Regions from separate parts of the Pseudomonas sp. AC252 genome, predicted to be linked through region 2. Evidence: predicted binding sites of a transcription regulator. Region 2 holds the regulator's gene; the other holds the start of a gene.
The links. Region 2 encodes FliA, which starts transcription of late flagellar genes. Its sites were predicted from a motif close to CTAAAGTTTNNNNNNNNNNNGCCGNTAA; they were not measured.
Positions count from the first base shown of each region.

Region 1: ACZZZ4_RS07980 (methyl-accepting chemotaxis protein) is a predicted target of FliA. The motif match lies at 3,542-3,569, and genes of this name have one in related genera.

Region 1 covers NZ_OZ409837.1:1,701,244-1,716,857, forward strand. The annotation lists gene ACZZZ4_RS07970 (YifB family Mg chelatase-like AAA ATPase) at 1-48, shown strand, start outside; gene ACZZZ4_RS07975 (aldose 1-epimerase family protein) at 45-1,259, opposite strand; gene ACZZZ4_RS07980 (methyl-accepting chemotaxis protein) at 1,456-3,432, opposite strand; gene ACZZZ4_RS07985 (LysR substrate-binding domain-containing protein) at 3,620-4,540, opposite strand; gene ACZZZ4_RS07990 (NorM family multidrug efflux MATE transporter) at 4,700-6,094, shown strand; gene ACZZZ4_RS07995 (putative bifunctional diguanylate cyclase/phosphodiesterase) at 6,173-7,843, opposite strand; gene rep (DNA helicase Rep) at 8,115-10,124, shown strand; gene ACZZZ4_RS08005 (xanthine phosphoribosyltransferase) at 10,182-10,754, shown strand; gene ACZZZ4_RS08010 (acetyl-CoA hydrolase/transferase C-terminal domain-containing protein) at 10,878-12,800, opposite strand; gene ACZZZ4_RS08015 (c-type cytochrome) at 12,970-13,383, opposite strand; gene ACZZZ4_RS08020 (cupin domain-containing protein) at 13,565-14,113, opposite strand; gene alr (alanine racemase) at 14,202-15,275, opposite strand; gene ACZZZ4_RS08030 (RidA family protein) at 15,369-15,614, opposite strand, start outside.
Region 2 covers NZ_OZ409837.1:3,632,183-3,647,796, forward strand. The annotation lists gene ACZZZ4_RS16570 (Ig-like domain-containing protein) at 1-1,461, opposite strand, end outside; partial or broken gene ACZZZ4_RS16575 (DUF6124 family protein) at 1,835-2,193, opposite strand; gene flhA (flagellar biosynthesis protein FlhA) at 2,818-4,947, shown strand; gene flhF (flagellar biosynthesis protein FlhF) at 4,959-6,299, shown strand; gene fleN (flagellar synthesis regulator FleN) at 6,416-7,246, shown strand; gene fliA (RNA polymerase sigma factor FliA) at 7,243-7,983, shown strand; gene ACZZZ4_RS16600 (chemotaxis response regulator CheY) at 8,151-8,522, shown strand; gene ACZZZ4_RS16605 (protein phosphatase CheZ) at 8,541-9,329, shown strand; gene ACZZZ4_RS16610 (chemotaxis protein CheA) at 9,383-11,656, shown strand; gene ACZZZ4_RS16615 (protein-glutamate methylesterase/protein-glutamine glutaminase) at 11,706-12,845, shown strand; gene ACZZZ4_RS16620 (flagellar motor protein) at 12,845-13,585, shown strand; gene motD (flagellar motor protein MotD) at 13,598-14,488, shown strand; gene ACZZZ4_RS16630 (ParA family protein) at 14,532-15,320, shown strand; gene ACZZZ4_RS16635 (CheW domain-containing protein) at 15,408-15,614, shown strand, end outside.

The sequences.
Region 1 (15,614 bases), 1.9 Mb from region 2:
CGCGAGCATCTGGCCGAGGCACTGCAATACCGGCCAGCGACACCTTAATGCTCAGTCAGATCAACCAGCGGTGCCTGGCGCACTTCGGTGTCGCGCCCGGCCTGAATCTCGGTCACGCGCTTCAAAGCGTTATCCACAGCCACCTTGTCCGCGAGGAGGGTGTAGCTGATCTGGAACTGTTTATGTTCTTTCGGGGCAATGGTCGGCACCAGGTTCAACGGCCGCTGATAGCGACGGTTGTAGGAAAAACTTGTCCCCGGCTCCAGTCCGGTGACGTAGCCCTGCCCTTGGGTATCAGTGTTTTTCCACAGCGAAAATACTGGCAACTGCTGAGTATTGAAGCCAACGGACACGCCGAGGCTGCCGGCCTTGTTGTGCAGCACGGTCAGCGTCTGCCCTTTGGCATCGGCATACGGCACGACGTTATAGACCGTTTCGTCGTAATCCTTGGTTGGCGCGCGATAGGTCTGCCAGTCGGGCAGATCGCCCTTGGCCTTGTCGTTGAACGGCGACACCTGCTTCACCGGCGCAGCGAATTTCGCGCCCTGCTCGAGAAACGGCGTGCTGAAATTGCTGTGATACAGCGCCTGATATTCCTTTGGATAGTCGCCGTTGTTGGTCAGGGTGTCGTTGAGGGCGAAGCTTGCGCTGCCCGGTTCGGTGACCAGCTCGGTCGCTACCGAGAAATCGACTTTCTTGAATGCCTGCTCTTTCAGCTCGCCACGCAGCGTAATGGCATAGGGCGGCTTCTCGTCGATGTGCAGAGTTACGGTGCTGGCCGGTATGTTGGCGGCACGACCATGCAGAGTCAGCAGTTCACCGTTGTCCATGCCGGGATGGCCAACCCACTCGTAGCCGCAACGGGTGACCAGTTCATTGAAGCCTTCCAGCCAACCCAGGCCACCGCGACCGTTGAGTTCGATGAACGCCGGGTTGACCACCTCTTTGACCGGCGAATCCCAGCCCATCCGAACGTCGCCCACCGAAGCCTGCAACACGTTCATGCCACGGGTCGGCACTACCGACAGCTTCATCGTGCCGTTATCGATATCGACAATGCTGACGCCCTCCTGACGACCGCCATGCAGAGTACGCAGGGTCACGGAAAACGCTTTGGCGGGTTTTACGCCAAGTTGCTCACTGGTGATCGTCCAGTTCTTTGCCGGAGTATTGGCGTCGAGCAGGACATAGTCCCAGGCCATGGCGTGGGAAGCGGCAGAGAATGCGCCGAAGGCGACGAGGAGTTTGAGCGGGGTCATGGCAGCAGCCTTTATTGGAGTTGTGCCATTTTTATAGCGCTGCGGAAACGTTTCAGCAAGTCCTAAAAAGCGGTGGGAGAAAAGCATTCGCGAGGCAGGCTCGCTCCCACAGTGACATCGGGCCTTCACAATATTTGTGAATTACGCCGACTACTGTGGGAGCGAGCCTGCTCGCGATAGCTGTTTCAAAGATGCATCAACGGAAGCGGTCAACCTCGGAACGCAGATCCGCCGCCAGCTTCTCCAGCTCTTTAGCGGTGACAGCCAGGTTAGACACAACCTCACGCTGCTCGCTGTTGGCCATGGCAATGCTCTGCAAGTTGCTGCTCAGCAACGTTGCCGTGCTGCTTTGTTCCTGAGTGGCAGTGGTGATCGCGGCAAACTGCTGCCCCGCCGAACGACTCTGCTCGTCGATCCGCGCCAGCGCCGAGGCGACATTGGCGTTGCGCGACAGGCCTTCCTGCATCAGCACGTTGCCCTGCTCCATGGTGCTGATCGCGTTGCCGGTTTCCTGCTGGATGCTGTGGATCATGCTGGAGATTTCATCGGTGGCCTGACGGGTACGCGAGGCGAGGCTGCGCACTTCGTCCGCGACCACGGCGAAACCGCGACCTTGCTCACCGGCACGAGCGGCTTCGATCGCGGCGTTGAGCGCCAGCAGGTTGGTTTGTTCGGCGATCGAGGTGATCACGCCGACGATGCCGCCGATTTCCTGCGAGCGTTGGCCGAGGGTGTTGATCACCGTGGCGGTGCTGTTCAGCGCACCGGCGATCTGCTCCAGCGACGACGATGCTTCTTCCATCGAGCTGCGGCCAATCTGCGTTTGCTGAGCGTTTTCCTGCGCCAGGCGCTGCGTCGCACCCATGTTGTCGGCAATGTTCAGCGACGTCGCGCTGAACTCTTCCACGGCGCCGGCCATGCTGGTGATTTCGCCCGACTGTTGCTCCATGCCTTCGTAAGCACCGCCGGACAAACCGGACAGCGCCTGCGCACGGCTGTTGACCTCTTCCGAAGCGCGGCGGATATGCTCGACCATGGTCGACAGCGCCTGGCTCATCTGGTTGAACGCACGGGACAGCTGACCGATTTCATCGTGGCTCGATACGTTCAGCCGCACACTCAGATCGCCCGCGCCCAACGCCTCGGCCTGACGCACCAGATCGCCCAGCGGGGCAAGTTTGCTGCGCAGCAGCCAGACCACGGAACCGACCGCGAGCAACATCGCCAGCAGGCTGCCGATCGCCAGTTGCGTACCGACGCTCCAGGTCACCGCGCGGATCTCGGCTTTCGGCATGCTCGCCACCACCGACCACGGGCCACCTTCGAACGGCACGGCGATGCTATAGAAGTCTTCGCCCTTGTCGCTCCAGAACTCACCTTTGCCCGGGGTTTTCACCAGGTTGTTGATGGTCGGTACGGCTTGGTCCAGAGCTTCGACGCCGGCAATCGGCACCAGCCATTTGTTCTGCTCGTCGAGGAGCGCCAGCGAGCCGGTCTGGCCGATGCGGAAGCGCTTGAGATTGGCGAACTGCGCGTTCTGCGCGTCGGTGTAATCGAAGCCGACGTACAACACCGCGATAATCTTGCCGCCTGCATCGCGCACCGGGGTGTACTGCGACATGTAGTAACGCTCGAACAGCAGCGAGCGGCCGACATAACTCTGCCCCGCCATCAGCTTTGCGTACGCCGGGTTGGCATGATCGAGCACGGTGCCAATGGCACGGGTGCCGTCCTGCTTGCTGACGTTGGTGCTGACACGAATGAAGTCTTCGCCGCTGCGCACGAATACCGTGGCCACACCGGCGGTCATCTGCTTGAACTCGTCAACTTCCTTGAAGTTATTGTTCAGCACCTCGTTGCCCAGGTGCAGGCCCGGGGTCTGCACGCCGGCCACGGTCACTGGCTGATCCGGGTGCACACTCAAACCACTGCCGAAGCGCTTTTCGAACAGACCGCTCAAGCGCAGGGTGCTTTCGCGCAGCGTACCGTGGAAGGTACTCAGCTGATCGGCCAGCAGCCGGGCCTCACTGGCCAGATGCTCTTCACGGGTGGCGAGGTTGGCGGAATCCAGCGAACGCAAGGCGAACACCGTACTGCCGCTGATGACTATCGCCAGTATCACAGCAAGGGCGAGGCCCAACTGCGAGGCGATCCGAGCACGAGGTTGAGACATGAACAGCTCCTGGCCGAGCCACCGAATCCTCCTTGATCGCGGTAATTGCCCGGAAAATATTCTAATAATGGGGGTAGCGCAGAACCGGCACGACGGTTCCACATGCTCGTAGTCGGCGGTAAAACCGAATACTTGAGCACTTTGCGTGGGTATGGCGCAGTAGTGGCATTGTGCCGGCTCGAACGTTTCAGCTCAAGCGCTCTACCGTTGGCAGTTGCATGGCACGGACCTCGCCCTGCAGAAAGTCGCTGAGGCGGCGCAAACGTTCACCTCCCGGGCGTGGCTTTGGCCATACCAGGTAATAATTCAGGCCACTGGCGACGGCGGTCGGCCACGGTAGACTCAGGCGCCCTTGCGCGACATCTTCGGCAACCATCAGCAAATCGCCCATGGAGACACCGTAACCACGTGCCGCCGCAATCATGCCCAGCTCCAGCGTATCGAACACTTGTCCGCCCTTGAGCGAGACCTGATCGGACAGACCCATGCGCTCCAGCCAACTGCGCCAGTCGCGGCGATCCGGGGTCGGGTGCAGCAGTTCAGCGCTCGCCAGACGCGCCACGTCCCAAGGTTGATCATTGAGCAGGTTCGGCGCGCCGACCGGAATCAGTTCCTCGGGAAACAGCAGGCTCGCTTCCCAGTCCGGCGGGAAATGCCCGTCACTGAGCAACACCGCGCAATCGAATGGTTCGTTGTTGAAGTCCACCGAATCGATATCCATCCACGCACTGGTCAGTTGCACCTCATTGCCCGGCTGTAAATGGCGGAAGCGACTCAGCCGCGCCAACAGCCAACGCATGGTCAGGGTTGAAGGCGCCTTCATGCGCAGAATGTCGTCCTCGGCGCGCAAGGTATTGCAGGCGCGTTCAAGGGCGGCAAAGCCTTCGCGGATGCCGGGTAACAGCAGCCGCGCCGACTCGGTCAGTTGCAGGTTGCGCCCGCTGCGATGGAACAGCCGGCAGGCGAAATGTTCTTCAAGGGTGCGGATGTGCCGACTGACCGCGCTCTGAGTAATCGACAGTTCTTCCGCCGCGCGCGTGAACGAGCTGTGTCGCGCTGCCGCTTCGAATGCGCGCAGGGCATACAACGGCGGAAGGCGTCGGGACATACACAAAGCTCCAGTAGCGGGGATATAGCCAATCCGGCGGGTACGTTTCAGGATGAGTATTAATCATGCCACCCATCCTTTTTATCCCTTTGTGCAACGCCTGCCAAGCGCCGAGAATCGACGCTCTGCTGTTCCCTCTGAAATCAGGTGGTGATGACCATGCGGCATCCTGTGCGTACCGAACTCTGGGCCATCCTGCGGCTGGCGGGGCCGCTGATTGCTTCGCAGTTGGCGCACATGCTGATGGTGCTGACCGACACCCTGATGATGGCGCGCCTGAGTCCGGAAGCGTTGGCCGGAGGTGGCCTCGGTGCGGCGAGTTACTCGTTCGTGTCGATTTTCTGCATCGGCGTGATTGCAGCGGTCGGCACATTGGTGGCGATCCGTCAGGGTGCCGGTGACATCCTCGGCGCCGCGCGCCTGACCCAGGCCGGGTTGTGGCTGGCCTGGCTGATGGCCCTCGGCGCCGGGCTGCTGTTGTGGAACCTGAAACCGGTGTTACTGCTGTTCGGCCAGACCGAAACCAACGTCAACGCCGCCGGGCAGTTCCTCATCGCCCTGCCCTTCGCCCTGCCCGGTTACTTGAGCTTCATGGCCCTGCGCGGTTTTACCAGTGCAATCGGCCGGGCGACGCCGGTGATGGTCATCAGCCTCGCCGGCACCGTGGCCAACTTCCTGCTCAACTACGCCTTGATTACCGGCATGTTCGGCCTGCCGCAATTGGGTCTGACCGGTATTGGTCTGGTCACGGCGATTGTCGCCAACTGCATGGCACTGACGCTGGCCTGGCACATTCGCCAGCATCCAGCGTATGACGCTTATCCGTTGCGCGCCGGCCTGTCGCGGCCGAACCGGCAATACCTGAAAGAGTTGTGGCGCCTGGGTCTGCCGATTGGCGGCACCTATGCGGTGGAAGTCGGCTTGTTCGCTTTCGCTGCGCTGTGCATGGGCACCATGGGCAGTACGCAAATGGGTGCGCATCAGATTGCACTGCAGATCGTGTCGGTGGCGTTCATGGTCCCGGCCGGGATGTCCTATGCCATCACCATGCGCGTCGGCCAACACTACGGCGCCGGGCAACTGATCGACGCACGCATGTCCGGGCGTGTCGGCATCGCCTTCGGAGCAGTAGTAATGCTCGGCTTCGCCCTGGTGTTCTGGCTGTGGCCGAATCAGTTGGTCGGCCTGTTCCTCGACCACAACGACCCGGCGTTTGCCGAGGTGATCCGTCTGGCGGTGAGCCTGTTGGCGGTGGCGGCGTGGTTCGAGTTGTTCGACGGCACACAGACGATTGCCATGGGCTGCATTCGTGGACTCAAGGATGCCAAAACCACATTTCTCGTGGGGCTCGCTTGCTATTGGCTGATTGGCGCACCGGCGGCGTGGTGGATGGCGTTCCACCTCAATTGGGGGCCGACGGGCGTGTGGTGGGGCCTGGCGCTGGGGCTGGCATGCGCGGCGGTGAGCCTGACGCTGGCGTTTGAATGGAAGATGCAGCGGATGATTCGGCGCGAGCCAGTTGCAGAAAGGTTCGAGGCCATCGGCGCGGATTAAGATCAAAAGATCGCAGCCTTCGGCGGCTCCGACAAGGGAACACATTCCAAGGCAGGAACTGCCGAAGGCTGCGATCTTTTAAATGGCTTCCACCGAAGCCTGCTGACTGGCTCCAAAGATCAGATATTCCACCAGATCCTCCAACGGCAACGGCCGGCTGATCAGATAGCCCTGCACCTGATCGCAACCGAACCCGCGCAACAAATCCAGCTGCTCTGGCGTCTCGACCCCTTCGGCAACCACTTCCAGATGCAGGTTGTGCGCGAGGTTGATCATCGCGTGTACCAGTTTGCGGTTCTCTTCGCGCTGTTCCATGCCGCCGACGAAACTCTTGTCGATCTTCAGCAAGGTGATCGGCAGGCTGTTGAGGTGCACGAACGACGAAAACCCGGTGCCGAAATCGTCCAGCGAGAAGCGCACGCCGAGGCGGCCGAGGGCGTCCATGGTCTGTTTGACCAGATCGCTGCGCCGCATCACCGCGGTTTCGGTCAGTTCGAATTCCAGCCACTGCGCCTCGACGCCGCGTTCGGCAATCAGACGACTGAGCGTCGGTAGCAACTGGCTGTCCTGAAACTGCCGGAACGACAGGTTGATCGCCATGTGCAGCGGCGCCAGACCCTGTTCGCGCAATGCCTGCATGTCACGCAGCGCGCGAGCGATCACCCAGTAACCCAGCGGCACGATCAGACCGCTCTGTTCGGCCAGTGGCACGAATTCGCTCGGCGGCAACAGACCGCGTTCGCCATGACGCCAGCGCACCAGCGCTTCAAGGCCGACAATCTGGCCGTCCGCAAGATTCAGGCGTGGCTGGTAATGCAGTTCCAGTTCATCGCGGCGCAAGGCCCGGCGCAGTTCACTTTCGAGGTCGGCCATGCTGCGCGCGTTGCGGTTGATGCGTTCGTTGAAGATATGAAAAGTGCAGCCCTGTGTGCTCTTGGCCTGCTGCATGGCGATGTGCGCGTGCCACATCAGCGGATCGGCGCCGCCATTGGCGCGGGCATGGGCGATGCCGAGGCTGGAACCGATCAGCAGACTCTCGCCGTCGACCCAATAAGGTTCGGCCAAGGCCTCGGTAATGCGTTCAGCCATCCACTCGGCGCGTTGCGGCGCTCGGCGGGTGTCGATCAGCAAAGCGAATTCATCACTGCCCAGCCGCGCCAGTTGATCGCCGGCCTCCAGCTGACTTTTCAGCCGCGCAACAACTTGCAGGATCAAGCGATCGCCAGCCTGATGACCAAGGGCGTCGTTGGCATGGCGGAAATTGTCGAGATCGAGGTGGCCGAGAGCGAGACCGCGACCGTCGCCTTCGGCAAGACGCGCGGTGAGCAGGGTCTGAAAGCCCTGACGGTTGGCGATGCCGGTCAGCGGGTCCTGTTCGGCCAGGCGCTGCAAAGTGTTTTCCAGCACGCCGCGTTCGCGCACATGGCGCAGGCAACGCTGGAGCATGCCGGCATCGAGGGCGTCGAACACCAGCCAGTCGCTGACACCGATCGGCGCGGTGGCCGGTTCGTGCTCCAGCAGCAGAACGGTCGGCAGGCTGCAACGCCCGGGCGGCGGTTGCAACGCTGGCAGGGTCAGCAGTACCGCGTGGCGGTTGTCCTCGAACAGGCGGCTGACCGAATCCCAATTCGGCGCGCTGATCAGCACCGCCGCGCTCCCCATCGGAGCCAGACACTCACGCAACAACGCTGTCCACGCTGGCTCTTCGGCCAGTAGCAGCAAACGCAAGGGTTCGACAGGCGTAGACAAGCTGACTCCCTAGACTCTGCAATGATGTAGGCGGGGCATTATGCCGTTGTGCTGAACAATGACCAATGTGTTGTCTGATGACAACGGCATCAAAACGTTATTTTGCGTCAGAAGGAGAACATTAGCCGCAAAATCCCCGCGCATCCTGCGTGAAAGTAACAAAACCGGCAAATCTGAATCGCGTGCTGCGTCACAAGTCGGACAGAGCAGCAGAAATCGCTGAGCCTGTTAAAATGCCGGCCCATTTCGTCAACGACTCCCGAATTTTCGTATGTCCCGACTCAATCCCCGGCAGCAAGAAGCCGTGAACTACGTCGGCGGCCCTCTATTGGTGCTCGCCGGTGCTGGCTCCGGCAAGACCAGCGTGATCACGCGCAAGATCGCGCACCTGATCCAGAACTGCGGCATCCGCGCCCAGTACATCGTCGCCATGACCTTTACCAACAAGGCCGCGCGCGAAATGAAAGAGCGGGTCGGCACCCTGTTGCGTGCCGGCGAAGGGCGCGGCCTGACGGTCTGCACCTTCCACAACCTGGGCTTGAACATTATCCGCAAGGAGCATGCGCGGCTGGGCTACAAACCCGGTTTCTCGATCTTCGACGAGACCGACGTCAAAGCCCTGATGACCGACATCATGCAGAAGGAATACGCAGGCGACGACGGCGTCGACGAAATCAAGAACATGATCGGCGCCTGGAAAAATGACCTGATCCTGCCCGCTCAGGCCCTGGAGAATGCGCGCAATCCCAAGGAACAGACTGCCGCCATCGTCTACACCCACTATCAGCGCACGCTCAAGGCGTTCAACGCGGTGGACTTCGACGACCTGATCCTGCTGCCGGTAAAGCTCTTCGAGGAACACGCCGACATTCTCGAAAAGTGGCAGAACAAGGTGCGCTACCTGCTCGTCGACGAATACCAGGACACCAACGCCAGCCAGTACCTGTTGGTGAAGATGCTGATCGGCAAGCGCAACCAGTTCACCGTGGTGGGTGACGACGACCAGTCGATCTACGCCTGGCGTGGCGCGCGCCCGGAAAACCTGATGCTGCTCAAAGACGACTATCCGTCGTTGAAAGTGGTGATGCTCGAGCAGAACTACCGCTCCACCAGCCGCATCCTGCGTTGCGCCAACGTGCTGATTTCGAACAACCCGCACGAATTCGAAAAGCAGCTGTGGAGCGAGATGGGCCACGGCGACGAGATCCGCGTGATTCGCTGCCGCAACGAGGACGCCGAAGCCGAGCGCGTGGCCATGGAAATCCTCAGCCTGCACTTGCGCACCGATCGTCCGTACAGCGATTTTGCGATTCTCTATCGCGGCAACTATCAGGCCAAGCTGATCGAATTGAAGCTGCAGCACCATCAGGTGCCGTATCGCCTGAGCGGCGGCAACAGCTTCTTCGGTCGCCAGGAAGTGAAGGACCTGATGGCCTACTTCCGCCTGATCGTCAACCCGGATGACGACAACGCCTTCCTGCGCGTGATCAACGTGCCGCGCCGCGAGATCGGCTCGACCACCCTGGAAAAGCTCGGCAACTACGCGACCGAGCGCAAGATCTCGATGTACGCCGCCACCGACGAAATTGGCCTCGGCGAACATCTCGACAGCCGCTTTACTGATCGCCTGGCGCGCTTCAAGCGCTTCATGGACAAGGTTCGCGAGCAGTGCGCCGGCGAAGATCCGATCTCGGCGCTGCGCAGCATGGTCATGGACATCGACTACGAGAACTGGCTGCGTACCAACAGCTCCAGCGACAAGGCGGCGGACTACCGCATGGGCAACGTCTGGTTCCTGATCGAGGCGTTGAAAAACACCCTCGAGAAAGACGAAGACGGCGAAATGACCGTCGAAGACGCCATCGGCAAACTGGTGCTGCGTGACATGCTCGAGCGCCAGCAGGAAGAAGAGGACGGCGCCGAAGGCGTGCAAATGATGACGCTGCACGCCTCCAAAGGCCTGGAATTCCCCTACGTGTTCATCATGGGCATGGAAGAGGAAATCCTCCCGCACCGCTCCAGCATCGAAGCCGACACCATCGAAGAAGAGCGCCGCCTGGCCTACGTGGGCATCACGCGCGCCCGCCAGACCCTGGCCTTCACCTTCGCTGCCAAGCGCAAGCAGTACGGTGAAATCATCGACTGCGCGCCGAGCCGCTTTCTGGATGAGCTGCCGCCGGACGATCTGGCCTGGGAAGGCAACGACGACACCCCGACTGAAGTCAAAGCCGTGCGTGGCAATAGCGCATTGGCCGATATACGCGCGATGTTAAAGCGCTAGAATCGACTACTTTTTAATCTACCTTCGGCGCCCATCGCGCCAACAGAGGAAGCTGTTGTGGAAGCACTGCACAAAAAAATCCGCGAAGAAGGCATCGTGCTTTCCGATCAAGTCCTGAAAGTCGACGCTTTCCTGAACCACCAGATCGACCCGGCCCTGATGAAGCTGATCGGTGACGAATTCGCCGCGCTGTTCAAGGATTCGGGGATCACCAAGATCGTCACCATCGAAGCCTCGGGCATCGCCCCGGCGATCATGACCGGGCTGAACCTCGGCGTGCCGGTGATCTTCGCCCGCAAGCAACAGTCCCTGACCCTGACTGAAAACCTGCTCTCGGCGACCGTCTACTCGTTCACCAAGAAGACCGAAAGCACCGTGGCCATCTCCCCGCGCCACCTGACCAGCAGCGACCGCGTGCTGATCATCGACGACTTCCTGGCCAACGGTAAGGCCTCGCAAGCGCTGATTTCGATCATCAAACAGGCCGGCGCCACCGTGGCCGGTCTGGGCATTGTCATCGAGAAGTCGTTCCAGGGCGGCCGCGCCGAACTGGACTCGCAGGGCTACCGCGTTGAATCGCTGGCCCGCGTGCAATCGCTGAAGGATGGCGTCGTTACCTTCATCGAGTAACCATGCAATATCCTTGTGGGAGCGGGCTTGCTCGCGAAGGCATTGTCTCAGTCACCCTGTTGAGTGAATGACACACAGCTTTCGCGAGCAAGCCCGCTCCCACATTCGGTTTTGTGGCGGCAGTTACTGTGCGGTGGCTTTGAGGCCGGTGAGCAGCAGGCGCTGAAACAGGTCCTCCTTCAAGCCTTCCGGATTCGTCAGCTGCATCCGCTCAAGATGTTCCGGGAACGCTGAGGCCTCCGGCGCATCCAGCGCTGCCTTGCCCAAGTCGAGAATCTCGGTCAGCTTGAACTTGCTCTTCAGCCAGTTCAGCGCCCGCAGCAGATCCCGTTCGATCGCGGTGAAATCACAGCCCAGCGGATACTCCGGAAACAGGTTCGGATGCCGTGCGGCAATCGCCTGCAAGCGCTGCGGTGTGTTGTCGGCGAAACGTGGATCGAGGCGAAAATCCTTCGGCAGCTTGCCAACTTTTTGCGCCTGTTCGATCAGTCCCGGCTGGAAGCGTGAATCGCTGATATTAAGCAGCGCTTCGATCACCGCTGCGTCGGATTTGCCGCGCAGGTCGGCGATGCCGTACTCGGTAACGACGATGTCACGCAGATGCCGCGGAATCGTGCAGTGGCCGTAATCCCAGACGATGTTGGAGCTGACCTCGCCGCCGGACTCGCGCCAGCTGCGCAGGATCAACATCGATCGCGCGCCCTCCAGCGCGTGGCCTTGGGCAACGAAGTTGTACTGCCCACCGACACCGCTGAGCACGCGTCCGTCTGCCAATTGATCAGCCACGCCGGCGCCGAGCAGAGTCATGGTGAACACGGTGTTGATGAAGCGCGCATCGATGCGCTGCAAGCGCTTGAGCTCTTCCTGGCCGTACAGCTCGTTGATATAGCTGATGCGGGTCATGTTGAATTCCAGCAGCTTGCTTTGCGGCAACTCGCGCAGCCGTTCATAAAAACTGCGCGGGCCAAGGAAGAAGCCGCCGTGCACCGAGATACCGTCGGGCTGCGCGGCTTCGTCGAGGGTACCGGCGTTGGCCTGCTCCTGCGTCGGCACATCCGGATAGACCTTGCGCCGAATGATCCCGGCATCCGCCAGCACCAGCAGGCCGTTGACGAACATTTCGCTGCAGCCGTAAAGGCCTTTGGCAAATGGCGCGGTGCCACCCTCGCGCTGGATCAATTGCGCCCATTGGCTGAGGTTGATGTCATCGAGCAACGCCTGATAGCCGGCGTTATCGGCCTGCCGCGCGAGTAACGCGGCGGTCAACGCATCGCCCATCGAACCGATGCCGATCTGCAACGTGCCGCCATCGCGCACCAGCGTGCTCGCATGCAAGCCAATGAAATGATCCTGAAACCCCACCGGCATGTTCGGCGTGGAAAACAGCGTGCTGCTGTCCTTCTCGTCGATTAGCAGATCAAACGTGTCGATGTCGACTTCCGCATCGCCGGGCATGTACGGCAGATCAGTATGCACCTGGCCGACCAGCACGATGGTCTCCCCCGCCTCACGGCGCTTGGCGATCATCGGCAACAGGTCGAGGGTGATGTCCGGGTTACAACTCAGGCTCAGACGATCGGGATGTTCGCTGCTGCTGGCCAGTAATTGCGCCACCAGGTTCAGGCCCGCGGCGTTGATGTCGCGGGCGGCATGGCTGTAATTGCTGCTGACGTAATCCTGCTGCGCCGGCGCGCTGTTGAGCAGACTGCCAGGCTGCATGAAAAACTGCTGGATACGGATGTTGGCGGGCAGGCTGTCGCGCTGCAGATCGGCGAGAAAATCGAACTCCGGATAATCATCAAACACCCGCTCTACAAAGGGCTCGATAAAACGCTTCTGCAAGCCATCGCCCAGATTCGGCCGACCGAGGCACAACGCGGTATAGATCGTTAGCTGCCGTTCGGGCAGCTCCTTGATCCGCCGGTACAGCGCGTTGACGAAGTGATTCGGCTTGCCCAGCCCCAGCGGCAGGCCCATGTGGATGTGCGCCGGCAAACGCGCCAGCACATCGTCCACCGCCTGTTCGATCGAACACAACTGCACCATCTGAAGCCTCCCGCCCGTTCCGTTGATAGGGGTAGACCGAGATTGCCTTGAGTTTGCTGCAAAGGACAGCATTTGGTTTGGAGGGATCAGGGCCTGAATGAATCGGAAACCAGAAACCACAGGCACAAAAAAACCGTCCGAAGACGGTTTTTTTCAAAGCCGGCGCTGATTACAGACCGGACATCTCTTTGATCGCGCCCTTGAGCTCTTCATCGGAGCAATCGGCGCAGGTGCCTTTCGGCGGCATGGCGTTGATGCCGGTGATGGCCTTGGCGAGGATGCCGTCCAGACCACCCTGATGATCGGCCCGCTCCTTCCAGGCTGCCTTATCGCCGATCTTCGGCGCGCCAAGCAGGCCCGTGCCGTGGCAAGCGTTGCAGTGCTTGGCGATCACGTCTTTAGGTGCCTTCGCCCCGCCACCGCCGCCAGCCGTCGCGGCCACTTCCATACCCTTGCATTCCTGCCCTTGGACACACACCTGGCCGACGGGCTCGAGGCGTTTGGCGATGTCGTCATTTGTCGCAGCTTGAGCGCTGACAGCCCAGAGGGCCAGTACGGTTGCTGGTGCGGCCAGCATTTTCATAATTAGGTTCACGCGTTCACCCTCAATGGTGGCTATTCACGCCTGCGGCCACGGTTCGCAGGCGGGCGCAAGTATAGCGGGTAGGCCGCTGTACTGAAACAACCCCATGGTTAGAGGGGTCTTGTAGCGCATCGGTAAATCGTTTCGGGGGCCTCTGCCGTATTGGCCTGGCGCCTTCTGCTTAGAAATTCGCCGGCGTGGCTGCGCTGATTAGTCGCGCCGGTACGTCGAACGGGTTACGGAAACGATGCGGCTTGGTACTTTCAAAATAGTAGCTGTCGCCAGCTTCGAGGATAAAAGTTTCCAGCCCTACCACCAGCTCGAGGCGACCTTCCACCAGAATCCCGGTTTCCTCGCCCTCGTGGGTGAGCATTTCTTCGCCGGTGTCGGCGCCCGGCGGGTAGATTTCGTTGAGGAAGGCGATGGCGCGGCTCGGATGGGCCCGGCCGACCAGTTTCATGGTCACGGCGCCGTCGGAGATGTCGATCAGCTCGTTGGCCTTGTAGACGATCTGGGTCGGTTGGTCCTGCAGGATCTCTTCGGAAAAGAACTCGACCATCGACATGGGAATCCCGCCGAGCACCTTTCTCAGCGAACTGATCGAAGGGCTGACGCTGTTCTTTTCGATCATCGAAATGGTGCTGTTGGTGACGCCCGCGCGTTTGGCGAGTTCACGCTGGGAAAGCCCTTTGAGCTTGCGGATCGATTGCAGTCGTTCACCGACGTCCAAGGCGGGAGCCTCCTGATGTTGTAAGAATATTGAGCGTTATCATGGCGACAGCGTTCAGTATTTACAACACTTGGCCCCCGCAGCGGCGTCAACCCTCGGAATAGAGCCTTGGCACCCGCTTCAGGTTGCAGAAGATCTGATACGGGATGGTATCGGCCCACTTTGCCACGTCGCTGGCGAGGATGTTCTTACCCCACAACTCGACGGTCGAGCCAAGCCCCGCTTCCGCTACGTCGGTCAGATCGATGCAGAGCATGTCCATCGACACGCGCCCCAGCAGGCGGCTGGGTTTGCCCGCCACCAGCACGGGTGTGCCGGTCGGCGCCTGACGCGGGTAACCGTCGGCGTAGCCCATGGCGACCACGCCGATGCGCATTGGCTTGTCGGTGATGAATCTGGCGCCATAGCCGATCGGTTCACCGGCCGGCAATTCACGCACACTGATGACTTTCGATTCGAGGGTCATCACCGGTTGCAGGCGTTCAGCGACGGCGTTGGCTTCTTCGAACGGGGTCGCGCCGTAGAGCATGATGCCCGGGCGTACCCAGTCGCTTTGAATTTCTGGCCACCCAAGCACGGCTGGCGAGTTGCGCAAGCTGACTTCCGCCGCCAGACCCTGACGCGCCGCTTCGAACACCGCGACCTGCTCGGCACTGCTTTGCGCATGCAGTTCATCGGCGCGGGCGAAGTGGCTCATCAGCACGATTTTCGCCACCTTGCCGCTGGCCAGCAGACGCTGATAGGCCGCTGGGTAGTCTTTCGGATGCAGGCCGACGCGGTGCATGCCGGAATCGAGCTTGAGCCATACCGTGATCGGTTTGCTCAGGACTGCCTGCTCGATCGCTTCGAGCTGCCACAGCGAATGCACCACGCACCAGAAATCATGCTCGACGATCAACGCCAGCTCGTCGGCTTCGAAGAAGCCTTCCAGCAGCAATACCGGCGCGCGAATCCCAGCGGAACGCAGCTCCAGTGCTTCTTCAATGCAGGCCACCGCAAATCCGTCAGCCTCGGCTTCCAGCGCCTGGGCGCAACGCACCGCGCCATGGCCATAGGCGTCCGCCTTGATCACCGCGAGCGCCTTGGCGCCGGTGACTTCACGGGCAATTCGGTAGTTGTGACGCAGGGCTTGAAGGTCGATCAGGGCACGGGCAGGACGCATGGCGGCAGACTTCTGGGCGGTCATGGGAAGAAAAACCGGCGCTGACTGACGGCGTGAACCTCCAACAGCACCGGGAGAGGGATCTTGGAACCGTTATGGCAGCGCGGCGACGATGGAGATCTCCACCAGAATGCTCGGCTTGGCCATCTTCGCTTCGACGGTGGCGCGGGCCGGAGCAGCGCCTTTTGGCAACCACTGGTCCCACACCGCGTTCATCCCGGCGAAGTGCGCTTCGATGTCGTTCAAATAGATTGTCGCCGACAACAGATGCTGCTTGTCGGTCCCGGCCAGATCGAGCAAGCGCTCGATATTGGCGAGCACGTCGCGGGTCTGCTGTTC
Region 2 (15,614 bases):
CTTTCCTTCACGCATCAGTTCCCATTTCAACTTGATGGTGGTCCCGCGTCTTGCCAGGAGAAATGCCGGGGTGAGTTTGAAGTTGGCGCGTTTGTTTTGGTTAATCAATGCCAGCGGAAATGGTTTGGCCCCCGGCAAAGGATCAATTTCTACCAACCGCGCCTGGTCTCCCGTCAGCGCTGCGAGGTGCTCTATGCGCACGGTAATGCCGTCTTCATAAGCCAATACATCAATGGGATTGGTCGCCGGTGTCACGAGCGTCGGTGGCAACAGATCGACCGGGGCTGTTCCAGTCACACTCGCGGTGGCCATAGTGGAACTGCCCACCAACCCAACCCCCGCCCTGTGCAACTCATAAGTCGCCGTCACTTGGCTACCCGCAAAAACCTTATCGTTAGCCACTTCAAGGAAGCACGGCAGTTTGCCAATGAACGGATCTTCTTCCACCGTGCCGTTCACCGTCACCACCACGTCTGCGGGTTGCCCTGTATCGGTAGCGGTATACGTCGCGCGAATTTCGTCACCCACCATGAAGCGGTTGTCTTTGGTCAAAACCACCAGCAGCAATGGATTGCCCGCCAGTTTCTCCAGATCGATGATGCTCGCGTCGTCGCCGGGGAAATCTTCTTTGCGTTCCAGCAGGATCGGCATGGGCAACAGTTCACCATCCAGATCCTCATCCACCGTTTGCACTGGCGACCATGCCGCATCGGTATCCGGGCCGTTGCCGAGTTGATCGGTGACCGTGAAGGAAAAATGCAGTTTCTTATCCAGCCGTTTCGCCTTGTCCAGGTAGGCGCGGGTGATGGTGAAGCAGATGGTGATGGGCACTTCCGAGCCGGGGTTCGGCGGTTGCGGCGCCTGGTTGGGGTTCACTCTGGGCTTGGGGTCGAGGTACTCGCCGTTGCATTTGAGGGTGATGAGGTCGTAAGCCCGACAGTATGGATAAGCCACGCAGATTTCGGCGCTGACGAAATCCGGGCCGACGCCGTTCTTGATGGTGTCCGGCAGCAACAGTTTCAGCTCGGAGTGGCCGTCGATTTCGGGAAAGCGATCCTTCAAGCCAGGGCGGATGCGGTTGTAGAGTATTTCCAGCGGCGGTTCGGAGGTGCCGATGTTGCCGCTGCCGCGTCTGATGGTGTAGTACAGCTTGTTGACCCGGTCTGGATGCAGGCGACCTTTGGGAATGCGCAATGTGGTTCGCGCATTCGGATCGGCGATGGTTTCGCTGTCTAGCACCGCGGACTCACCCACCAGCCAGAGTTCCATGACGTCGCCGGGGTCCATGGTGCCCGAAAGCGGCGGGTCGACGAGCACAACGGCGCCTTCGCCGTCGTTCACCAAATCGTAAGCCACCAGTGACAAACCGATGTGCGCGCCTGTTACGGGCTTGGTCTGGCCGTTGACGATGGGCGAGCTCAGGACGAGGACAGTGTTGTCTGGTGGGGTTTTGCTGGTCATGGGTAGGGCTCCTGCGCGGTGGGAATGGGCAGGGATTATCAGAGCGCTTAATTGCCGATTGCGCACCTGTCAGATCTGACAGGTGTCGATGGTTTTCGGACGAGTGGTCGGGTTGGGCGATGGGGAAAGGAGGCCCGCCATCATGGTTGGTGGAGGGCGGTTTAATGTGCCGTGGAGATGTGTCGCTTGGTCGTCAGCTTTCGCGAGCAGGCTCGCTCCCACGGGTTCGGCGTGTACGTACAGGTTTTTAGATCGTTTCCGCGCGCGGCGAAGGAATGCCTCAACGGATGCGCCGCGTTCGGCTTTGGAGGGGACGCAGAGCGTCCTGGGCTGCATTCCCACGCAGAGCGTGGGAACGATCATGGGTACGCGGCTATTGGGGCAACTCCAGATTATCCAGCACCCGATTCATCGCCAGCTCCCCGAGCATGATCAACTGCGCGATGCCCAGCAGCGTTCTGCGCTGCGATGCGGGGATGAGGTTGGCGAAGTCATTGGCGATGGTTCTGGCCGAGGCGAGGGTTTCGCAGGCGTTGGCCAGCAGTTCTTCGTTTTTGAAGTCGGCGGTGACGGCGTACATCGTGCGTTTTTACGCGGCGGTGGCGGGGAGCCGGGCGGGCAGAGGTAGTGATCGAGGGCGCGATCGGCGGCGTCGTGGAGTTTGGTGGAGTCGAGGGATTCGTAGGGGGAGGTGGGATCGGTTTCGGGTGGGTTGGGGGTTGGTTTGGTCATGGTGGAGCTCCTGAGTTTATGGAGCCACTCTTTTCCCTGTCGCTAAACAGGTGAAGGTGGCAGCTGTACGCAGGTTAGCGAACCGGTCTCAGGCACCCCGGTAGACCCGAAGGTCTCCCGCATACAGCCGCCATAACGTTATTGCAGGCGAAGATCTCCGCAACGTAGCTACGAACGCTGATGCACTGAGAGAGTCCGGGTCGCTAAACCCGATCGCTGATTCGTCAGCGACCGGACCACAATAGAACCCGACCCCAAAGCGCACAAGCCGGCGGATTCTGGCTTGGCTGTAGGCATTGGCGCAAGGTTTTGTAGCCTTGAGACCGTGTCTGCAGGTGTCTTTTAAACAGCTTCGTTTAAATCTAAGAATTGCGCCGGACCTGATGGCCTCTTCGCGAGCAGGCTCGCTCCCACAGGGATCTTCAGTGGTTGCAGGTTTTGTGCCCGACACGGACCAAATGTGGGAGCGGGCTTGCTCGCGAAGGGGCCGGCCCGGTCAGCAGAAAATCTTCAATCAAATACCTCTGTATCAATGAATGGCAAAAGTTGGAAAGCTTCTTGCAGTAGCCGCCCTGCGCCCGTTCTGGGCGTCAAAAGTTTGCTTTAAAGGAACGGGGAAAACCGGTGGATCGCACTCAGTTATTCAATACAGCACGCACCAACGTTGCCGATCTCAGTCGAGGCAATCTGGGCGTGCCGTTGCTGCTGCTGGTGATGCTGGCGATGATGATGTTGCCGGTGCCGCCGTTCCTGCTCGACGTCTTCTTTACCTTCAACATTGCCCTGTCCATCGTCGTCCTGCTGGTCTGCGTGTATGCGCTGCGGCCGCTGGATTTCGCCGTGTTCCCTACCATTCTGCTGGTGGCGACGCTGTTGCGGCTGGCCTTGAACGTGGCCTCGACGCGAGTGGTCATGCTCCACGGTCAGGACGGCCACGCCGCCGCCGGTAAGGTGATTCAGGCCTTCGGTGAGGTGGTGATCGGCGGTAACTACGTGGTCGGTATCGTGGTCTTCGCGATCCTCATGATCATCAACTTCGTCGTGGTGACCAAGGGTGCCGGGCGGATTTCAGAGGTGAGCGCGCGTTTCACCCTCGATGCGATGCCCGGCAAACAAATGGCGATCGACGCCGACCTCAACGCCGGCTTGATCGACCAGAATCAAGCCAAGTCGCGCCGTCAGGAAGTTGCTCAGGAGGCGGAGTTCTACGGTTCGATGGACGGTGCGAGCAAGTTCGTCCGCGGTGACGCCATCGCCGGCCTGCTGATTCTGTTCATCAACCTCATCGGCGGTATGGCGGTCGGTATCTTCCAGCACGGCATGAGCTTCGGCGATGCCGGCAAGGTTTACGCTTTGTTGACTATCGGTGACGGTTTGGTGGCGCAATTGCCATCACTGTTGTTATCGACAGCGGCGGCGATCATGGTGACCCGTGCCTCCGGCTCGGAAGACATGGGCAAGCAGATCAACCGTCAGATGTTCGCCTCGCCGAAAGCGCTGGCCGTGGCGGCTGGTTTGATGGCGGTGATGGGCCTGGTGCCGGGCATGCCGCACTTCTCCTTCCTGAGCATGGCGGCGCTGGCTGCGGGCGGCGCGTACCTGTTCTGGAAGAAGCAGAACGTCGCCAAGGTCGTGGCGCTGGAAGAGGTCAAGCGTCAGCAGGAACTGCTGCCGTCGCCGGCACGGGCCATGGAAACCAAAGAGCTGGGCTGGGACGACGTCACGCCGATCGACATGATCGGCCTGGAAGTCGGCTATCGCCTGATTCCGTTGGTGGATCGCAATCAGGGCGGGCAGTTGCTGGCGCGGATCAAGGGCGTGCGCAAGAAGCTCTCGCAGGATCTGGGCTTCCTGATGCCGACCGTGCACATCCGCGACAACCTCGATCTGGCGCCGAGCGCGTATCGCCTGACCCTGATGGGGGTGATTCTGGCCGAGGCCGAAATCTACCCGGATCGCGAACTGGCGATCAACCCGGGCCAGGTCTACGGCTCGCTCAACGGAATCAACGCCAAAGATCCGGCTTTTGGCCTGGAGGCGGTGTGGATCGAAATCAGCCAGCGCGCCCAGGCGCAATCGCTCGGCTACACCGTGGTCGATGCGAGCACCGTGGTCGCCACGCACTTGAACCAGATTCTGTACAAGCACTCCAGTGAGCTGATCGGCCACGAGGAAGTGCAGCAACTCATGCAATTGCTGGCCAAGAGCTCGCCGAAACTGGCGGAAGAGCTGGTGCCGGGCGTGGTTTCGCTGTCGCAGTTGCTCAAGGTCCTGCAAGCGCTGCTCGCCGAGCACGTGCCGGTGCGCGACATTCGCAGCATTGCCGAGGCGATCGCGAACAACGCTGCCAAGAGTCAAGATACCGCCGCGCTGGTCGCCGCTGTGCGGGTCGGCGTATCCCGTGCAATCGTCCAAAGCATTGTAGGCACTGAGTCCGAGCTGCCTGTAATCACATTGGAACCAAGGTTGGAACAGATATTGCTCAATAGTCTGCAGAAGGCAGGACAAGGCTCGGAAGAGGGCGTTCTGCTGGAGCCGAGCATGGCCGAGAAGCTGCAGCGTTCGTTGATCGAAGCGGCCCAGCGTCAGGAAATGCAAGGCCAACCGGTGATCCTGCTGGTGGCAGGCCCGATTCGCGCGATGCTCTCGCGCTTCGGCCGCCTCGCAGTGCCAGGCCTGCATGTGCTGGCCTACCAGGAAGTACCGGACAACAAGCAAGTGACCATCGTTGCGACAGTAGGGCCCAACGGCTGAGGTAGTGGTTTATGCAAGTTAAGCGTTTTTTCGCCGCCGATATGCGTCAGGCCATGAAGCTGGTTCGCGATGAGCTGGGCGCTGATGCCGCCATCATCGGCAACCGCCGCATTGCCGGCGGCGTCGAGTTGACGGCGGCTCTGGATTACAAACTGTCGGCGCTGGCGCCACGGGTTCCGAACATGGAACTCGAAGACGAGCTGCGCAAGACCCAGTCGCGCATCGTCACCGCCCAGGCCGAGCTGAGCCTGCGTGGCGAAGCCGACGGCAACACCAATCAGCAGTTGTTCGCCGGGCTGCCGTTGACCGCAGGCCTGCCGCTGACCGCTGCCGAGCCGCTGAGCGAGCCGACCTACGCCGCCCCGACGCGCCCGGCCGCAGCCCCTGCGCAGGCCTCCGCGGGTGTCGATCCGCGTGCACTGGATTCGATGCGTTTTGAATTGAACAGCCTGCGCGAGCTGATGGAAGTGCAGCTCGGCACCCTGGCCTGGAATCAGTTGCAAGGCAGCCGTCCGGCCCAGGCCAATCTGTATCGCCGTCTGCAGCGCATCGGCCTGTCCGGCCCGCTGTCGCGCGATCTGCTGGCGATGATCACCGATATCGAAGAACCCCGTCAGGCCTGGCGCATGCTGCTCGCGCACCTGGCGCGGATGATTGCCGTACCGGAAGTCGAGCCGCTGGAAGAGGGCGGTGTGATTGCCATGGTCGGCCCCGCCGGCATGGGCAAGACCACCACGCTGGCCAAGCTCGCCGCGCGTTACGTGCTCAAGTACGGCGCGCAGAACGTCGCACTGGTGAGCATGGACAGCTTCCGCATCGGCGCGCAGGAACAATTGAAAACCCTCGGGCGCATTCTTAACGTGCCGGTAACGCACGTCGATCCGGGTCAGTCGCTGGTGCAGGCATTGGATCCACTGCTACGCAAGCGCGTGGTTTTGATCGATACTGCCGGCCTGCAAGCCAGTGATCCGGCGTTGCGCATGCAGCTTGAGAGCCTGGCCGGGCGTGGCATTCGCTCAAAAAATTATCTGGTCCTGGCAACCACCAGCCAGAAACAGGTTCTAACCGCCGCTTATCACAGTTACAAGCGTTGCGGGCTGGCCGGCTGCATCCTGACTAAACTGGATGAAACGGCCAGTCTCGGCGAAGTGTTGAGCCTGGCGATCAGTCATGAATTGCCGGTCGCGTATCTGACCGATGGCCCACGGATTCCGGATGATCTGCATCTGCCGCGTCGTCATCAACTGGTCAGCCGCGCCGTCAGCGTGCAAATGCAGGAAGAACCCAGCGAAGAAGCCATGGCTGACATGTTCGCTGATATCTATCACAGCCCGACCAAGCAGGTTGGCTGAGGTAATCATGAACAGTTTTTGTACCTACATCGATGGTCTGCCACGCATTGTTCCGATCGTGAACGCGCAGCCAGTAATGTGGCCTCCGTCTATGCAAGACAAGGTAAAGAAATAACATGGGCAGCATGCATCCCGTACAGGTGATCGCGGTGACCGGCGGCAAAGGTGGCGTCGGCAAGACTAACGTGTCAGTGAACTTGTCCCTGGCGCTGGCAGAGCTTGGCCGTCGGGTCATGCTGCTGGACGCCGACCTGGGCCTGGCGAACGTCGACGTTCTGCTGGGGCTGACACCCAAACGCACACTGGCCGACGTCATCGAAGGCCGTTGCGAACTGCGCGACGTGCTGTTGCAGGGCCCGGGCGGGATTCGCATCGTGCCGGCGGCCTCCGGCACGCAGAGCATGGTGCACCTGAGCCCGGCGCAACACGCTGGCCTGATCCAGGCGTTCAGCGACATCGGCGACAATCTCGACGTGCTGGTGATCGACACCGCTGCGGGCATTGGTGACTCGGTAGTCAGTTTCGTGCGCGCCGCCCAGGAAGTGTTGCTGGTGGTCTGCGACGAGCCGACTTCGATCACCGACGCTTACGCGCTGATCAAGTTGCTCAATCGCGACTACGGCATGAACCGCTTCCGCGTGCTGGCCAACATGGCGCAGAGCCCGCAGGAAGGGCGCAACCTGTTCGCCAAGTTGACCAAGGTCACGGATCGCTTTCTCGACGTCGCCCTACAATACGTCGGCGCCGTGCCGTACGACGAAAGCGTGCGCAAGGCAGTGCAGAAGCAGCGCGCCGTCTACGAAGCCTTTCCCCGTTCCAAGTGCGCGCTGGCCTTCAAGGCCATCGCCCAGAAGGTCGACACCTGGCCGCTGCCGGCCAACCCGCGCGGGCATCTGGAATTTTTCGTCGAGCGTCTCGTGCAGCAAACCGCAGGGCCTGTGATATGACCGCCAGTGGCATGAATCTTTACAAAAAGTCGGCGCGTGACGCGCAATACGAATTGATCGAGCGCTACGCGCCACTGGTCAAGCGCATTGCCTATCACTTGCTGGCACGCCTGCCGGCCAGCGTGCAGGTCGAAGACCTGATCCAGGCCGGGATGATCGGTTTGCTCGAAGTCTCGACCAAATACGACGCCAGCAAAGGCGCCAGTTTCGAAACGTACGCGGGCATTCGAATCCGCGGCGCGATGCTCGATGAAGTGCGCAAAGGGGACTGGGCGCCACGCTCGGTTCACCGTAATACCAGGATGGTCAGCGACGCGATTCGCTCGATTGAAGCTAAAACCGGCCGTGACGCTAAAGATCACGAGGTTGCGGCCGAACTCCAATTGAGTCTCGACGATTACTACGGGATTCTGAATGACACCTTGGGCAGCCGCCTGTTCAGTTTCGACGACCTGTTGCAGGACGGCGAACACGAAGGGCTGCACGAGGATGGCGCGAGTGCTCATATGGAGCCGTCACGCGATCTGGAAGATGAACGCTTCCAGTCGGCGCTGGCGGACGCGATTGCCAATTTGCCGGAGCGTGAGCGACTGGTGTTGGCGCTGTACTACGACGAAGAGCTGAACCTCAAGGAAATCGGTGAAGTCCTTGGCGTCAGTGAATCGCGGGTCAGCCAGTTACACAGCCAGTGCGCGGCCCGTCTGCGGGGGCGTTTGGGGGAGTGGCGAGCGCGCTGAAGGCAGTGTGGGGACACTGCGAAACGAGGCTGGTGCGGTGATGAACGGCGCCGGTCTCGATCCGTTGTGCTCCAGACAAACTTCGAGTGCTATGCCGATTGATTGAAGTGGCGCGTCCAGGTGCTGGGCGCGTTTAAGACTGCTTGGAGGTCGAATTGAACAAAGACATGAAAATCCTCATCGTTGATGACTTCTCAACGATGCGGCGGATCATCAAGAACCTGCTGCGCGATCTTGGGTTCACCAACACCGTCGAGGCCGACGATGGCGTCACCGCCATTCCGGTGCTCAACAGCGGCAGCATCGACTTTCTGGTAACGGACTGGAACATGCCGGGCATGACCGGTATCGACCTGCTGCGTCACGTGCGCGCCGATGAAAAACTCAAGCACCTCCCGGTGTTGATGGTGACTGCTGAAGCCAAGCGCGAGCAGATCATCGAGGCCGCTCAGGCCGGTGTGAACGGTTACGTAGTCAAACCTTTCACGGCTCAAGCGTTGAAAGACAAAATCGAGAAGATTTTCGAACGCATCGGCTGATGAATGCGCGGGGGAGCTATGGAGCATAACGAATCATCACAGGGCGATTTCGAATCGACCCTGAAAAAACACGCGGTCGAACTGGTCGAGAGCCTTGAAAAAGGCAAGTTCGGCGACGCGGTGCAACTGATCCATGAGCTCAATCAGACCCGTGACCGCGGCCTGTATCAGGAAGTGGGCAAGCTCACACGTGAACTGCACAGTGCGATCGTCAATTTCCAGATCGATCCGCACATGCCGCAGGCTGAGGAAGTGTCGCAAATCACCGACGCCACCGAACGCCTGGGCTATGTGGTCAAGCTGACGGAAGCCGCGGCCAACCGCACCATGGATCTGGTGGAAAGCGCCACGCCGGTGGTCAACAGTCTCGCTGATGAAGCGCAGACCTTGAGCGCCGATTGGGGCCGCTTCATGCGTCGCGAGGTCGGGGCAGAAGAGTTCCGCGAACTGGCGCGCCGGGTCGACGGTTTTCTGTCACGCAGCAGCACGGACAACCGTGCGGTGTCGAGCAACCTCAACGACATTCTGCTGGCTCAGGATTACCAGGACCTCACAGGTCAGGTGATCAAGCGTGTGACCCAACTGGTCACCGAAGTCGAAAGCAATCTGCTCAAACTCGTGCTCATGGCCAGTCAGGTCGACCGCTTTGCGGGCATCGAACATGACCGCGCCGCAATGCTTGCTGAAAAAGATCCACAAAAACATCTCTCGCAGGGTGAAGGTCCGCAGATTCATGCCGATAAACGAGAAGACGTTGTGTCCGGTCAGGACGATGTGGACGATTTGTTATCCAGCCTTGGATTCTAGAGTTTCGGAATTCGGGTTTTTTGGGTTTTTAGACCTGTAGGAGCACCCCATTAATGAGCTTCGGCGCCGATGAAGAGATCCTTCAGGATTTCCTGGTTGAGGCCGGCGAGATTCTTGAGCAACTGTCCGAACAACTGGTCGAGCTGGAAAGCCGCCCGGATGATGCAGATCTGCTCAATGCAATTTTTCGCGGTTTCCACACTGTAAAAGGGGGCGCCGGCTTCCTTCAGCTCAATGAGCTGGTGGAGTGCTGTCACATCGCCGAAAACGTGTTCGACATCCTGCGCAAGGGTGAGCGTCGCGTTGATGCAGAACTGATGGACGTGGTGCTCGAAGCACTGGACGCGGTGAACAGCATGTTCAGCGAAGTCCGTGAACGTGCACCGATCACCGCCGCGACGCCGGAACTGCTGGCCGCGCTGGCGCGTCTGGCCGAGCCGCAATCGGCGGATGAAGCCGTGGCCGCACCGGTAGAAGTGGTGGAAGAGCCGGTCGCCGAAAGCGCATCGGACGACATTACCGATAACGAATTCGAACAACTGCTGGACTCGCTGAATGCCGTCAAGGCTCAGGCCGAGGCCCCGGCTGCTGCTGTTGCTCCGGCGCAGGTTGCCGACACGGCCGCCAGCGATGAAATCACCGACGCCGAGTTTGAATCGCTGCTCGATCAGCTGCACGGCAAAGGCCAGTTCGCTGTCGATGCGGTCGCTCCGGCGCCAGCAGCAGCGGCTCCGGCCGCGCCTGCTGCAGGCGACAGTTCGGACATCACCGACGACGAATTCGAAGCCTTGCTCGATCAGTTGCACGGCAAGGGCAACTTCGCCGTTGACGCGCTGGAATCGGCCATTGCTTCGGCGCCGGCAGCCCCTGCTGCACCGGCAGCCGCTGCGGCCGGCAGCGACCTGATCAGCGATCACGAATTCGAATCGCTGCTCGACGAATTGCACGGCAAAGGCAAGTTTGACGCCAGCGCTGCGACTGCCGGCTCTGCCTCGAGCGTCGCCACGCCAGCGGCGAAAGCTCCGGCTACCGCTGCTGCGCCGAAACCTGCGGCCAAGCCTGAGCCGAAAGCCGAGGCACCGAAACCGGCCGCCGCTGCTGCACCGGCTGCGGCTCGCGCTCCTGCGACACCGCCCGCGGAGAAACCGGCCAGCGAAGCGGAAACCACCGTACGCGTCGACACCGCGCGGCTCGACGAGATCATGAACATGGTCGGCGAGCTGGTGCTGGTGCGTAACCGTCTGGTGCGCCTGGGCCTCAACAGCGGCGACGAAGCCATGTCCAAGGCCGTGTCGAACCTCGACGTGGTCACCGCTGACCTGCAGACCGCCGTGATGAAGACGCGGATGCAGCCGATCAAGAAGGTCTTCGGGCGCTTCCCGCGTCTGGTTCGCGACCTCGCACGCCAACTGAAGAAAGAGATCAACCTGGAACTGGTGGGTGAAGAAACCGACCTCGACAAAAACCTTGTCGAGGCTCTGGCCGACCCGCTGGTCCACTTGGTGCGCAACGCCGTCGACCACGGCATCGAGTCGCCGGAAGAGCGCGAAGCGTCGGGCAAGGCCCGTGGCGGTCGCGTGGTGCTGGCGGCCGAGCAGGAAGGCGACCATATCCTGCTGTCGATCTCCGACGACGGCAAAGGCATGGACCCGAACGTGCTGCGCGCCATTGCGGTAAAACGCGGCGTGATGGACAAGGACGCGGCCGATCGCCTGAGCGATACCGAGTGCTACAACCTGATTTTCGCCCCGGGTTTCTCGACCAAGACCGAGATCTCCGACGTGTCCGGCCGGGGTGTCGGCATGGACGTGGTGAAGACCAAGATTTCCCAGCTCAACGGTTCGATCAACATCTATTCGACCAAGGGCCAGGGTTCGAAGATCGTCATCAAGGTGCCGTTGACCCTCGCGATCATGCCGACGCTGATGGTCATGCTCGGCAATCAGGCGTTCGCGTTCCCGCTGGTCAACGTCAACGAAATCTTCCACCTCGACCTGTCGACCACCAACGTCGTCGACGGTCAGGAAGTGGTGATCGTGCGCGACAAGGCGCTGCCATTGTTCTACCTCAAGCGCTGGCTGGTCAGCTCCGCCGCTCACGAAGAGCAGCGCGAAGGCCATGTAGTGATTCTTTCGGTGGGCACTCAGCGGATCGGCTTCGTCGTCGATCAACTGGTCGGCCAGGAAGAAGTGGTCATCAAGCCATTGGGCAAAATGCTTCAGGGAACTCCAGGCATGTCCGGCGCCACCATCACCGGTGACGGCCGCATTGCGCTGATTCTCGATGTTCCAAGCATGCTCAAGCGTTACGCCACGAAGCGTATTTGAATCCGGGGCGGCGGCGCGATGACGCGCTGCTGCACCTAATGGAGTGTTTATGGCAGTCAAAGTCCTGGTGGTGGACGATTCGGGGTTTTTCCGCCGCCGCGTCTCGGAAATTCTTTCGTCGGATCCGAGCATCCAGGTGGTCGGCACGGCCACCAACGGTAAAGAGGCGATCGATCAGGCCATGGCCCTCAAGCCTGACGTGATCACCATGGACTACGAGATGCCGATGATGGACGGCATCACGGCGGTGCGGCACATCATGCAGCGCTGCCCGACCCCGGTGTTGATGTTCTCCTCGCTGACTCACGAAGGCGCACGGGTAACCCTCGATGCGCTGGACGCCGGCGCGGTGGATTTCCTGCCGAAGAATTTCGAAGACATCTCGCGCAACCCCGAGAAGGTCAAGCAACTGCTGTGCGAGAAAGTCCACAGCATCTCGCGCAGTAACCGTCGTTTCAGTGCCTACAGCGCGCCGGCTCCCGCCGCTGCGCCAGCGCCGACGCCTGCTCCGGCAGCGTCGAGCTACGGCAGCCACACGAGCCACAGCAGCGCTGTCCCGGCACGTCCGGCGCCAGCGCCTGCCCGTGCCTCCGCTGCCAGCGCTTCGTCGCCAGCACCGAAACGCAAAGCCTACAAACTGGTGGCCATCGGCACATCGACTGGCGGCCCGGTTGCGCTGCAACGTGTACTGACGCAATTGCCGGCGAACTTCCCGGCGCCGATTGTGCTGATCCAGCACATGCCGGCGGCGTTCACCAAAGCGTTTGCCGAACGTCTCGACAAGCTCTGCCGCATCAGCGTCAAGGAAGCCGAGGATGGCGACATCCTGCGTCCGGGCCTGGCGCTGCTGGCACCGGGTGGCAAGCAGATGATGATCGACGGCCGTGGCGCGGTGAAGATCCTGCCGGGCGACGAACGTCTGAATTACAAGCCGTGCGTGGACATCACGTTCGGTTCGGCGGCGAAATCCTACGGCGACAAAGTTCTGGCAGTCGTGCTGACCGGCATGGGCGCCGACGGCCGCGAGGGCGCGCGTCTGCTCAAGCAGGGCGGCAGTTCGGTGTGGGCGCAGGACGAAGCAAGCTGCGTGATCTACGGCATGCCGATGGCCATCGTCAAAGCTGATCTGGCTGACGCTGTGTACGGTCTGGACGACATCGGCAAGCACATCGTCGAGGCGTGTATCTGATGGATGTTCTCAGCCTTATCGGCCTCATCATGGCGTTCGTCGCCATCATCGGCGGCAACTACCTTGAAGGCGGTCACCTCGGCGCACTGGCCAACGGCCCGGCGGCGCTGATCGTGCTGGGCGGCACGGTCGGTGCCGCGCTGCTGCAATCGCCGATGAGCGCGTTCAAGCGCGCCATGCAGATTCTCGCGTGGATCTTCTTTCCGCCGCGTGTCGACCTGGCCGGCGGCATCGACCGCGTGGTCAATTGGAGCCTGACGGCGCGCAAGGAGGGCCTGCTCGGCCTCGAAGGCGTGGCCGACGCCGAACCTGACAGCTATTCGCGCAAGGGCCTGCAACTGCTGGTCGACGGCGCCGAGCCGGAAGCCATTCGCAGCATTCTTGAAGTGGATTTCTACACCCAGGAATCCCGCGATATCGAAGCGGCCAAGGTCTTTGAAAGCATGGGCGGCTACGCGCCGACCATCGGCATCATCGGTGCGGTGATGGGCCTGATTCACGTGATGGGCAACCTCGCTGATCCGTCGCAACTGGGTAACGGCATTGCCGTGGCGTTCGTCGCGACCATCTATGGCGTGGCCAGTGCCAACCTGATCCTCTTGCCGGTCGCGGCCAAGCTCAAGTCCATCGCGTTGCGGCAGTCGCGTTATCGCGAAATGTTGCTGGAAGGAATCCTGTCGATCGCCGAAGGTGAAAACCCTCGCTCCATTGAGTTGAAGCTGCAAGGCTTCATGGACTAAGGGAATAACCTCATGGCTCGTCGTCGCCACCAGGAAGAACACGTCAATCACGAGCGCTGGCTCGTGTCCTACGCGGATTTCATCACTTTGCTGTTCGCGTTTTTCGTGGTGATGTACTCGATTTCGTCGATCAACGAAGGCAAATACAAAGTCATTTCCGAAGCGCTGATCGGCGTGTTTACTGACTCCGACCGCTCGCTCAAACCGATTCCGATCGGTGACGAACGACCGAAAACCGTGACCCCGGCCAAGCCGCTGGTCAAGGATGCCGACCAAGTCGACGCCGGCATTTCCGGGGCCAGCGATCCGCTGAAAAGCATCGCCGATGACATCAGTGCCGCCTTCGGTGACTTGATCAGCTCCAATCAGATGACCGTGCGCGGTAACGAGTTGTGGGTCGAGATCGAACTCAATTCCAGCCTGTTGTTTGGCAGTGGCGACGCAATGCCGAGCGACATCGCTTTCAACATCATCGACAAGGTCGCGGCGATCCTGAAACCGTTCGACAACCCGATCCACGTCGAAGGTTTCACCGACGATCAACCGATCCGCACCGCGCAGTACCCGACCAACTGGGAACTGTCCTCGGCGCGCTCGGCGAGCATCGTGCGCATGCTCGCCATGCAAGGCGTGAATCCTGGGCGACTGGCGTCGGTGGGCTACGGCGAATTCCAGCCAGTGGCCAACAACGCCACGGTCGAAGGCCGGGCGAAGAACCGTCGTGTGGTGCTGGTGGTGTCGCGCAATCTTGATGTGCGCCGCAGCCTGACGGGCACCGGAACCGCCAATGCGCAACCGGACGCGGCGTTGAAGCGCGCTGGCACACAAACTGCACCGACCCCGGTCAAGACGCCGGGACGCGAGAGTGCCGTCAATTCTCCGTCGCCCGCATTAACACGCTGAAGCATGTCTCGGTCAACCAATCTGGCCGGGAGGAACGAACTGAATGAGAGTCTGGGCAGTCGCCAATCAAAAGGGTGGTGTCGGTAAAACCACATCCTCCATCGCTCTAGCCGGGTTGCTGGCCGAGGCGGGCAAGCGCGTGGTTGTGGTCGATCTCGACCCGCACGGCTCGATGACCAGCTATTTCGGCTACGACCCCGACAGCCTGGAACACAGCAACTACGACCTGTTTCTGCACAAGGGCAGCGTGCCGCAAGGCCTGCCGGGGCAGCTGCTGTTGTCGACCAGCGATGAACGCATTTCCCTGCTGCCATCGAGCACCGCACTGGCCACCCTTGAGCGGCAGTCGCCGGGGCAGAGTGGCTTGGGTCTGGTGATCGCCAAGAGTCTGGCGCAACTGTGGCAGGACTTCGATTACGCGATCATCGACAGCCCGCCGTTGCTCGGCGTGCTGATGGTCAACGCTCTCGCGGCGAGCCAGCAATTGGTGATCCCGGTGCAGACCGAGCACTTGGCCGTGAAAGGTCTGGAGCGCATGGTCAACACCCTGGCGATGATCAACCGTTCGCGCAAACAGCCGTTGCCGTTCAGCATCGTGCCGACCCTGTTCGACCGCCGCACGCAGGCGTCGATGGGCACCTTACGCGTGCTGCGTGACAAATTCCCCGAAGACATCTGGCACGGCTATATCCCGGTCGATACCCGTCTGCGCGACGCCAGCCGAGCGGGCGTGACGCCTTCGCAATTCGACGGCAAGAGCCGTGGCGTGCTGGCCTACCGCGCGCTGCTCAAGCACCTGCTCGCGCAGCAACTTGTTCCGCAGGTGGCCTGAGATGATTTCGATCTGCTTGCCCGAACCCTGTGGGAGCGCGCCTCGCGAAGCAGACAACGCGGTTTCCCTGTCAGGCGCTGATCACCGATGAACCGCCCAGTGAAACTCACGTCACGTCCGCAACGGGCCTTGCAGTCCTATCTGGAAGACCTGCTGCTCGACCTTCCCGAGGACTTGCCTGCCCCGGTCGAAGCGCTGCCGCCAGTCGTCGAACCGGCGCAGCCTGAAGCGGTGGAAAGCACCGAGGCCATGGACGAGTTCCAGGCCGCCGTGCTGGAAGAACAGGCCCGTGAC